One region of the Paenibacillus sp. V4I9 genome, then DNA from elsewhere that is predicted to be linked to it. Evidence: riboswitches for the same ligand, from Rfam matches in the RefSeq annotation. Region 1 holds a riboswitch; the other holds the start of a gene.

Region 1 (4,630 bases):
TTTGCGAGCAGCTTCCGCCTTCGCTCTCTCTGCATCTTTCTTCGCTTGTTCCTCTGCTTTCATGGCATCAGCCTGCGCTTTGAGTCCTTCAAGTATTTCCGGACGCAGTAAATCCTTAAGTGTTGCAGGTTTATCTTGCACGCTGGTTACAGCAGGAGTAGACGACCATTTTTTCTTAGCCATAATGGGTTCACCTCAGTTCAGTTTCTCCCCTTTATTGTACCACTTCTACTCATGCAAATGATACGGTACCGTCGCCACGACGATATCTTTATCGGCTTGCAGCTTCGAACGAATGCGTGCAGCAGACTGGTTATGGAGCAATCGATGCCACCATTTTTTCGGCATAAATTGCGGTAAAATGACCATAATGTTTTGTTTTTCCGAAACATGCGTGTCAATTCTCTCAATAAATTCAGCCAGAGGCTTCAGTATCGTCCGATAACGTGATTTAAAAACAACCAATCGAACGCCGGGATCCCACTTATCCCACTTCTCCTGCATCAATTCTTCATCTTCATCTGAGAATGATACGTAGAAGGCAATCACATTTGGCGACAACGATTTCGCATAGTTCAAGGACTGTGCCACAACCCGATGAATGCCCGCCACAGGCACAATAATCAAAGGTTCCTTCGTGCAAACCCGCTCAATCGTTATATCAATACGCAATTGCTTCGCTACATCATCGTAGTGATGACTAATTTTCGTAATTAACCAAAGCAGCAGCGGGGTTATAATAATAACAATCCATGCACCTTCGGTAAATTTAGTTATAGAAAATATAAGTAAAACAGCTAGAGAAACGATCCCGCCTAAACCATTGATGAGCAGCTTTCCGATCCAACCTTTCACTCGCTCTCTCAACCATTTACGAACCAAGCCGCCTTGCGCAAGTGTAAAAGATAAAAACACGCCTATCGCATATAGAGGAATGAGTGCATCGGTCTTACCTTTGAAACCAATCAGAAGAATACTGGCAAGCACACCAAGTGTGATAATACCATAATGAAACGAAAGACGGTCTCCTCGGAATGAGAACATACGCGGGAAGTTTTTATCCTGTGCCATAATGGATGCTAAGATTGGAAACCCGTTGAAGCTAGTATTAGCAGCCAAAACCAGAATGAGCATGGTACCAATTTGAGTTGCGTAGTACATCGCCCCACGACCAAAAGCCTGCTCTGTCACCATCGATAATACGGATGTATGGCCATTAGGATCAGGTACAATACCATAACCCAAAGCTAACACCGTTACGCCTCCAAACACGATAGCCAAAAGTGTCCCTAAGGATACTAACGTGCGCTTCGCGTTCTGCACGGACGGTGAGCGGAAATGCGGCACGGCATCGGAGATGGCCTCGATTCCTGTCACGGCTGAACACCCGGAGGAAAATGCTTTTAAAAGGACGAATAACGTTAATGAGCTCGTCATTGAACTCGGAGCAAATGCAATGGGATGCGTATTAATGGATCCCGTCAGCATATCGTATATGCCTTTGCCCACTAGCAGCAAAATACAAAGAATAAAAAAGTACGTTGGAATAGCGAAAATCGTACCTGATTCCGAAGTTCCTCGCAAATTAAGCCAAACCATGATCCACACAAGAACTAAAGTAATCGGAACAATATATGGCACCGCCGAGGGAAAAGCTGAAGTAATCGCCTGCACACCGGCAGAGATCGAAACGGCAACGGTGAGTGTGTAGTCAATAAGCAGCGAAACCCCAGTCAGCCTCCCCCACACCATACCTAGGTTTTCTTTGGAAACCATATAGGCTCCGCCACCTTGCGGATAGGCCTCTATCACTTGTCTATAGCTCAAAACTAGCAGCATAATGAGAGCGATAATGGATATCGCAATGGGCAAAGAGAACGCAAAAGCGGCAATCCCAACAGTCGCGAGTTCTAAAAGAATCTGCTCAGTCCCGTAGGCAACTGACGATAAGGCATCCGAGGATAGGATCGGCAGTCCTTTCCAAACCTGCATTTTTTCAGATTCAATTTCGCTGGATTTAAGCGGTTTGCCAAACATAATTTTTTTCAATGAGTCGCTTGTCATTCGTGCTAGTTCCCCCAATTAAACCTAATATCTGACATAAACTTGCGTTTTAGGACGCAAAAAAACACAAGGATAGACCTTGTGTTTATACACATGTTCTCCTTCCCACGGTCGCTTACGAGGTTAGCTGTCGGGTTCGGGCCGCGAGAATCTGCCCTAAATGGTGCCATACACTTAAGCACCTTTACTCACCCCATGAAACTTGTGGTTCCCCCGCTTTTCTAATAAGAAAATTAAGCGAAATATTCAACTATAACGTACGAGTTGAATACTACTCTCTTCTTGCAGCATAGTAAAGGATTGAAAAAACTTAAAAATATAACTCCAACCACCACATTCACTCAATAATTCGCTTACAATCATACGATTCATTGATTTACTACCATTCTCTTACTACATCGTGGTTTTTTAAACATTTGTTAATGCATTGAGTTATTATTGGAGCAAAGTGAAAGAAAATATTGGATTATAATGATAATTCCCGACGAAATGTTGAAACATTCGTTTACACATCTGTGTAAAGTTGTACTTTGTACATAACCTTGTTTTTCAGGAAAAGGAAACGGACTATTCGATATTTGGAAATAATCAACAGGAACGGCAAGAAAGCAAAAAATGATGATAACGACAGCATAAACAGCTAGAAGCTTCTTACGGCGAGAGGTAATTTCCAAATTTACATCTTCTTTCATTTTGGATTTTCAAAGCTCTTCAACGACAATACCTTGGGCAAATTGGTCACTAAGTAATAAATCCACTAACTTCTCGGCAATAGTCGCAGGTGAGGCGAGCATCCCTTTATCCTTTACCCTATTAAATAGTTCAGAGGCGGCAAAAACATTTTTATTGGCACTTCGTGCTTCTTCCTGTAAGGAAGTGTCAATCATCCCCGGCCAAACAGATAGTACTTTAACTGCAAAGGCACCATCTCCTTGCTCTTTCCCAACACATTTTGAGAAGACATCTAGGCCAGCTTTGGCTGCTGAATAAACACTCATACCAGAAAGATGATTTTTCGAGGACATGGAGGAAACATTTAATACACGTTTTGGAATCCGAAGGTGTTGGGAAAACCGTATGAACAAGGAGGTTAAAAGGATTGGGGCCAGCAAATTAACATGGACATTCGTAGTCAACTCTTCAGTACTTCCATGCTCAATACTGGATAACGGGGTTACAACTGCAGCATTATTGATTAGGTATATGGCTTCGGCTTTACTTTCATCGATTTTATTACATACATCCCTCATCAGACTATCCACTTGATCGATATCATTTAGATCAAATTCAAAGTAATCAATCTGCTCACTCTCAGCCATCAAACCCACATTCCTATTTCTGGAAATACACAGCAAATGATGTTCAGTGGATAGAAGTCTACGAGCAAGTGCTTCACCTAAACCTCTAGATGTCCCAGTAATAATAAAGTACTTCATTCAAATACCTCCCCAAAAATTAGTACCTGGTACTAACTCGCCTGAGTATAATCCATAATTTGGAAAACGTCAATGTAAATCAAGCTACCACTCCACAGCCCCTTTTTTTCAGTCATGGTACAAGGAATAAATTTCCGTTTTCCAAGGAAACCTACTCTCAGGTGATATAACATGAATCTGCCAGAAACAACGGATATGGCCAGACTGAAACTTCAATTCGAATCAAATAGCGATTTTGTGATGGAACAAAAGCAACTTTTGGATCAGGAAGTTGTATTTTGTTATTTTCGCCCATTTGTTAATTTGGCACATACGAACCAATTATTATCTTGGATGGAGTCCAGTCCGATCAATGATTGGCTTCAACAAATAAGCCTATTGAATGGCCAATTAAACACTACTTACGACATGCAGATGAGCAGCTTATTGGAAGGGAATTTAGTTATTTATTTACTCGAGAACCCTATAAGAAATTTTGTTATCAAGCCCGTGCCATCAACGATTAAGAGAACGATAAATGTTCCACAAAATGAGAATGTGATTGAGTCTTCCTTTGGAGCATTTAATGAGGATTTGGATACCAATATGGCGTTGATCCGCGAAGAGCTACGATCCCCACTACTAACTATGAATTCTTTGATGATGGGGACAAAACAACCCAAAAGAACCACCTTAGCTTATTTATCCGACTCTGTTAACCATAAGCTGCTTTCATCCTTAATGAAGAAGCTGGAGGCAAATAAAGTCAAGGAATTTAGCCATTTGCAGGAAATCATCAAGGTATTGGGAGAAGGGAATTTCAGTCTTATTTCCCCATGTCTAACTTCTGAGCGACCGGCAGAAGCGGCAGACCATCTGAAAAATGGCCGTGTTATCCTGTTTATCGAAGGGCTTCCGTACGCTTTCGTTATGCCTGTTATCATTACAGATCTCTGGTGCGTTAACTCCGATCGTAACTTCCCTAAGATTACAATGATTACCATTCGAATGCTTCGAATAATGGGCATGTTTATCGCTTTGGTCTTGCCTGCTCTATATGTATCTTTGGTCTCTGTGAATCCAGAGGTGCTCCGAATCCAGCTAGCATTGTCCGTTGCCCAGAGCCGTGAAGGGGTACCCTATTCGGCCTT
Region 2 (4,630 bases), 3.2 Mb from region 1:
GTGTTTTATTCAAGGTGTTGAAGCTGCCTTTGCCCGCACCGCCTGTACTTTCGGGTATTCTTGGCATTGTAGGTATTTATGCAGGCGGCAAGATAATGGAGTTGTTTATAAAATAGGAAACAGGACTGAATGAAAAAGGAGGAGGAGCTTTGACGGGGTTCATCCTTCTTTTTCTATGTTAACGAAGATTTTGCATAAACTTTGGATAAAAGGAAGCGATTTATATGAACAAATCCAGACTTTGTTTAATAGGTGCGGGTTTTCATGCATCAACGAATATTTTCCCTTCAGCCATTGAAGCCGGAGCGGAAATAATTGGAATTGCTACACGAAGTTTGGATCGATCAAAAGCTGCTCTTTTGCGTTTCGGAAGCAATGGAAGACCTTATGACGTAACTGATTACGAATGGAACGCTTGGCGCTGTACGTTCATTTGAAGCCAGATTCGCAGTTGACTGTACGCCATTTTGCAAAAACGAAGAACAATTCATGAAACTGGCCGCCATTCATATCATCGAATTGATGCGACATTCGTTTGGCGAGGTTTCGCAAGAAACTGGGTTTAGCAATAACATAAATGAGTTGATTTCGCAAAGTATTTCAAGACGTGGTGCCATGGCAAACACTAGAAGAGAACGATACCGTCCTTACGCCATCAGCCTCAGCGATGTCAGGGTGTTATAGAATCTTTATTTACGCGGATTTGTCGACAAAATGAAACATTTTATGGCGCCAAAATAGATTAACTGGGCAGGCTAATTGAATAAGGTATTATTTACATACGAACAAATGTACTGTATATTTGTTCGTATGAGAAAACTGCATGTATATAAAACAAATAGGTATGGATTATTGAGAAATTAAAAGGAGTGTTAATCATTAACGGGATAGAACTTGTTATATTGAACTTGGAAGAAGTCCGACGTAGAAGTATAAAAGTGTGGAGCGTTATTCCTCTAACTATGCTGGATTGGAGGCCTGATGCACAAGCCTTAAGCATGAAAGAAATGATCCGACACGTATTGGATGGCGAGCATTATTATCATCTTGCATTACTTAATTGTGGAAGTTTGCCTTCTTATGATTCTCCTTATGACAATCGGGAATTTTCTTCGGTGGAGGATGAACTGATATTCGCACAAGTGTACAGAGAACAATTCTTGAATACCGTTAAATTGTTCACTCCTGAGGATTTGTCAAATATTAAAATTAATCGAAGTGACGTAGGGTATGTTCGAAGTTTAGGAGATATGTTAATGAGGATCGCATACCACGAATCCGTTCACACCGGGCAACTGCTAGATTATATGCGAACGGCTGGAATCGATCGGCCTCAAATTTGGGACTGAATGAGGTTGGTGGTGATGGGAATTCACTTGTTTTGGACAAGAAGAAACGACTAATGCCACTTACAAAATGCTCTTGGAAAATTTTGAGTCATGTTCTCTATGATTTCACATGTTACAATTTGTGAGATCCATGTGGATCAAATAACTCAGAAGGCCGAAGTTTCATGTGAAGCACGGGGGACCCATTATTTGGGGTGAAGCCGCGTCAGCGGCCGGGTGATTACTCTTTGATCCGAATCCGACAGCTAACCTCGCAGGCCGCAAAAAGGAGAGGTTTATTTTGAAACGTTACAAAAAGCTTGTGGTTACCGGCGCAATAGGATTGAGCGTCCTCGTAGGTTCGAGCGCATCAATGGCCGCATCAGCAACCCATTCAGTATCAGGCAATGATACCATGTGGTTAATATCCAAGAAGTATGGCATCAGCTTATCTTCGCTTATTAAGGCAAACCCTCAGGTTGCCAATCCTAACGTGATTTGGTCTGGTATGAGCCTCAACATTCCTGGCAGCACGAGCACAAATGCAGGTACCAAAACGCCAGTTACGAGTGCGCCATCCCAATCAACTTATGCTAGCCAAGTCGTTAACTTAGTTAACCAGGAACGATCTAAAGCAGGACTGCGTCCATTAACCAGCAATAGCGCACTTACCGCAATGGCTTTGGACAAAGCGAAGGATATGTACAACAATGGTTATTTCGATCATACTTCTCCGACCTATGGGTCTCCTTTTGATATGATGAGCAAATACGGCATTCGCTATTCCTATGCAGGTGAAAACATTGCAAAAGGTCAACAAACGCCTGAAGCTGTCATGAAAGCTTGGATGAACAGCACGGGTCATCGTCAAAACATTCTAAGCCCCAACTTCACCCAAATTGGTGTTGTCTTTTATAATGGTGAGTGGGTTCAGGAATTTATAAGTAACTAGCTTTTTTCTAAACATTCAAGGCACACGATATGTGTGTCTTTTTGCATGCCATTTTAGGCTCTTTGTTGACTTGTATGGGACACAAATAGATCGACCTGCCCCATTGTTACAGAGTCGATTAGATAATCTAAAACGCAAAAAGAGGGTCTAGGATAACTAGCCCTCTTTCTTTATATACATCGCTTATCGGCGATGTTCATCAAATTTCCAATCCATGGTAATATTTAAACAACCACAATTAAAAACTAGGAGCAGCCAAATGGAACAAATTTTTGAGTTTAAGAAAACCATGTGAGCTCAAATGATTCTTTCCAATAGCTGTTCCATCAGGATTGAAAGGTTGGTGTCATAAATGCAGTATTTCATAGGCATCGTTCCTCCCGACGAATATCTAGAACGAGTAGTTGCGTTTCAAAAACGTTGGTTGAGTAATGGTCTTCCGAATGTCGTTGAGCCTCACGTGACTGTTAAAGCACAAAGCGGGCTTACCCTAGATATGGCTTGGCTCGAAAAGGTAAAGGTTGTATGCTCATCGTTTTCAAAGTTTCATTTGTCGCTTTCCGAACCTGCTTTATTCGGAAATCAAGTTATCTTCCTCAGTGTTCAATCAAATGAACTATTAGAGCTTCACAAAAAGTTAGTGAATGTAGTAGCACCATCAAATGAACTTATGCAGCACTATGCTGAATTGGACCTTTATACTCCTCATTTGACTTTGGGGCAAACGTATTGGGGGATGAAAGAATCAGAAATATTGGAAATGAAATCTGAGGCGGGATATGTCCTTGCTCCTTTTCCAACATTCACAGTCTCTTATGTCAGAGTTTATAAAGAAGTACAACCCAACAAATACCATCTGTATGAGGACATCAAACTGGCCTAATAATGAGAATGTATGTTCCTGTATATGGATTTGTGCTATGATCTATCCATTATGACTAGGAGGTAATCTAATGAATTTCCGTAGTACAATCAGCGAATACGAACAATTTTGCAGTTGGACAAATATTTTGCACCAACTAAGTGATAAGGATTGGCATAGCCCAATTCAAGTAGGAAAGGCGTCGATTGCCGAAATCATTGCGCATCTTAGAAATTGGGATCTTCATCTAATGAACGTAGTCATTCCTTCGATCAGGGAAGGCAAAGGAATGGAGTTTCCCGATTTCAATTCTTTCAATAGCAAAGCTTATCAATACGCAAATTCGGGTATATCGAAAGATCAACTCCTTCAAGAATTCTCAAGCGATAGAATGAAACTGATGGATCTATTAAAGAGCATGAAATGCGAGGATTTACTGCTAGAAGTAACAGCAAACGGTGTATCAAATTGCCCTAAAACTGGTACGCCATACTCTTTGCTATACATAATTCAAGAATTTACTGAGCACGATGATCATCACAAAAAGCAAATTTTAAGTGTTCTAGATTAAGCTAACGTACAATGATAGTGAAGGAGCTTGCTTCAGCAGCTCCTCTTTTCTATTAAACGGGTGAGATATTTGTAGAGCAATCAAAACGTGTTGATTATCTAGCAATGTTCATCTATTATAATGATAAAAAAATAGAGATAATGGAGTGATTTTTATGGATATTAAAGTAGATGATTTAACTGGATCTAAAGTGATTGCATTAATCGGGGAACATCTTCAGAATATGGAACTTTTATCTCCGCCAGAAAGTACACATGCCCTAAATCTTGATAAATTGAAAAAACCAGAAATTACCTTCTGGAGTGGATGGGAACAAGATGAATTAGTTGGTTGCGGGGCAATTAAGGAACTTGATAGTCAACACGGAGAGATAAAATCAATGCGAACTTCTTCATCACACCTAAGAAAAGGCGTTGCAAGACGAATCCTTGAACACATCATTGAAGAAGCCAAGCGACGTGGCTATCAACGACTAAGTTTGGAAACGGGCTCAATGGATGCTTTCGAACCAGCTAGACGACTGTATGCAAGTTTTGGGTTCCAATATTGCAAGCCGTTTTCGGATTACATAGAGGACCCAAATAGTGTATTTATGACAAAAGAGTTATGAGTTTATTTATATGTCACGAAATTTCGTTTGAATATTAGAACCTTAAGGATGATACAATGGATAATCATATAACTATTCAGGCTTTAAAATATGGAGATTTACTACATTATGAATGGAACACAACTTTATTAGAGAAGACTGATTCACACGTTTTTGTCTTAGGCGAGTACGGAAGAAAATTAAATCATTACACGAAGCAAAAGGTATTTACCATAGAGGCTTGGACTATTGAATATTTCTCATTTCATTCATGGTTTACTGTTAGTGCCGATGTAGTTGGCGGAAAAATACAACAATATTATTGCAA

The links. Region 1 has a riboswitch for cyclic di-AMP ahead of QFZ81_RS30935 (APC family permease). Riboswitches for the same ligand answer to the same signal wherever they lie in the genome.
Region 2: another riboswitch for cyclic di-AMP. It lies ahead of QFZ81_RS16470 (CAP domain-containing protein); the one in region 1 lies ahead of QFZ81_RS30935 (APC family permease).

What each region holds. Positions count from the first base shown of each region.
Region 1 is NZ_JAUSZE010000001.1:6,740,302-6,744,931, forward strand. It holds gene QFZ81_RS30930 (YqkE family protein) at 1-183, opposite strand, end outside; gene QFZ81_RS30935 (APC family permease) at 229-2,064, opposite strand; cyclic di-AMP (ydaO/yuaA leader) riboswitch at 2,162-2,314, opposite strand; gene QFZ81_RS30940 ((S)-benzoin forming benzil reductase) at 2,766-3,500, opposite strand; gene QFZ81_RS30945 (spore germination protein) at 3,672-4,630, shown strand, end outside.
Region 2 is NZ_JAUSZE010000001.1:3,527,808-3,532,437, reverse strand. It holds gene QFZ81_RS16485 (XapX domain-containing protein) at 1-116, shown strand, start outside; gene QFZ81_RS16480 (hypothetical protein) at 225-437, shown strand; gene QFZ81_RS16475 (DinB family protein) at 879-1,349, shown strand; cyclic di-AMP (ydaO/yuaA leader) riboswitch at 1,492-1,624, shown strand; gene QFZ81_RS16470 (CAP domain-containing protein) at 1,630-2,280, shown strand; gene QFZ81_RS16465 (2'-5' RNA ligase family protein) at 2,633-3,163, shown strand; gene QFZ81_RS16460 (DinB family protein) at 3,234-3,713, shown strand; gene QFZ81_RS16455 (GNAT family N-acetyltransferase) at 3,868-4,323, shown strand; gene QFZ81_RS16450 (DUF402 domain-containing protein) at 4,380-4,630, shown strand, end outside.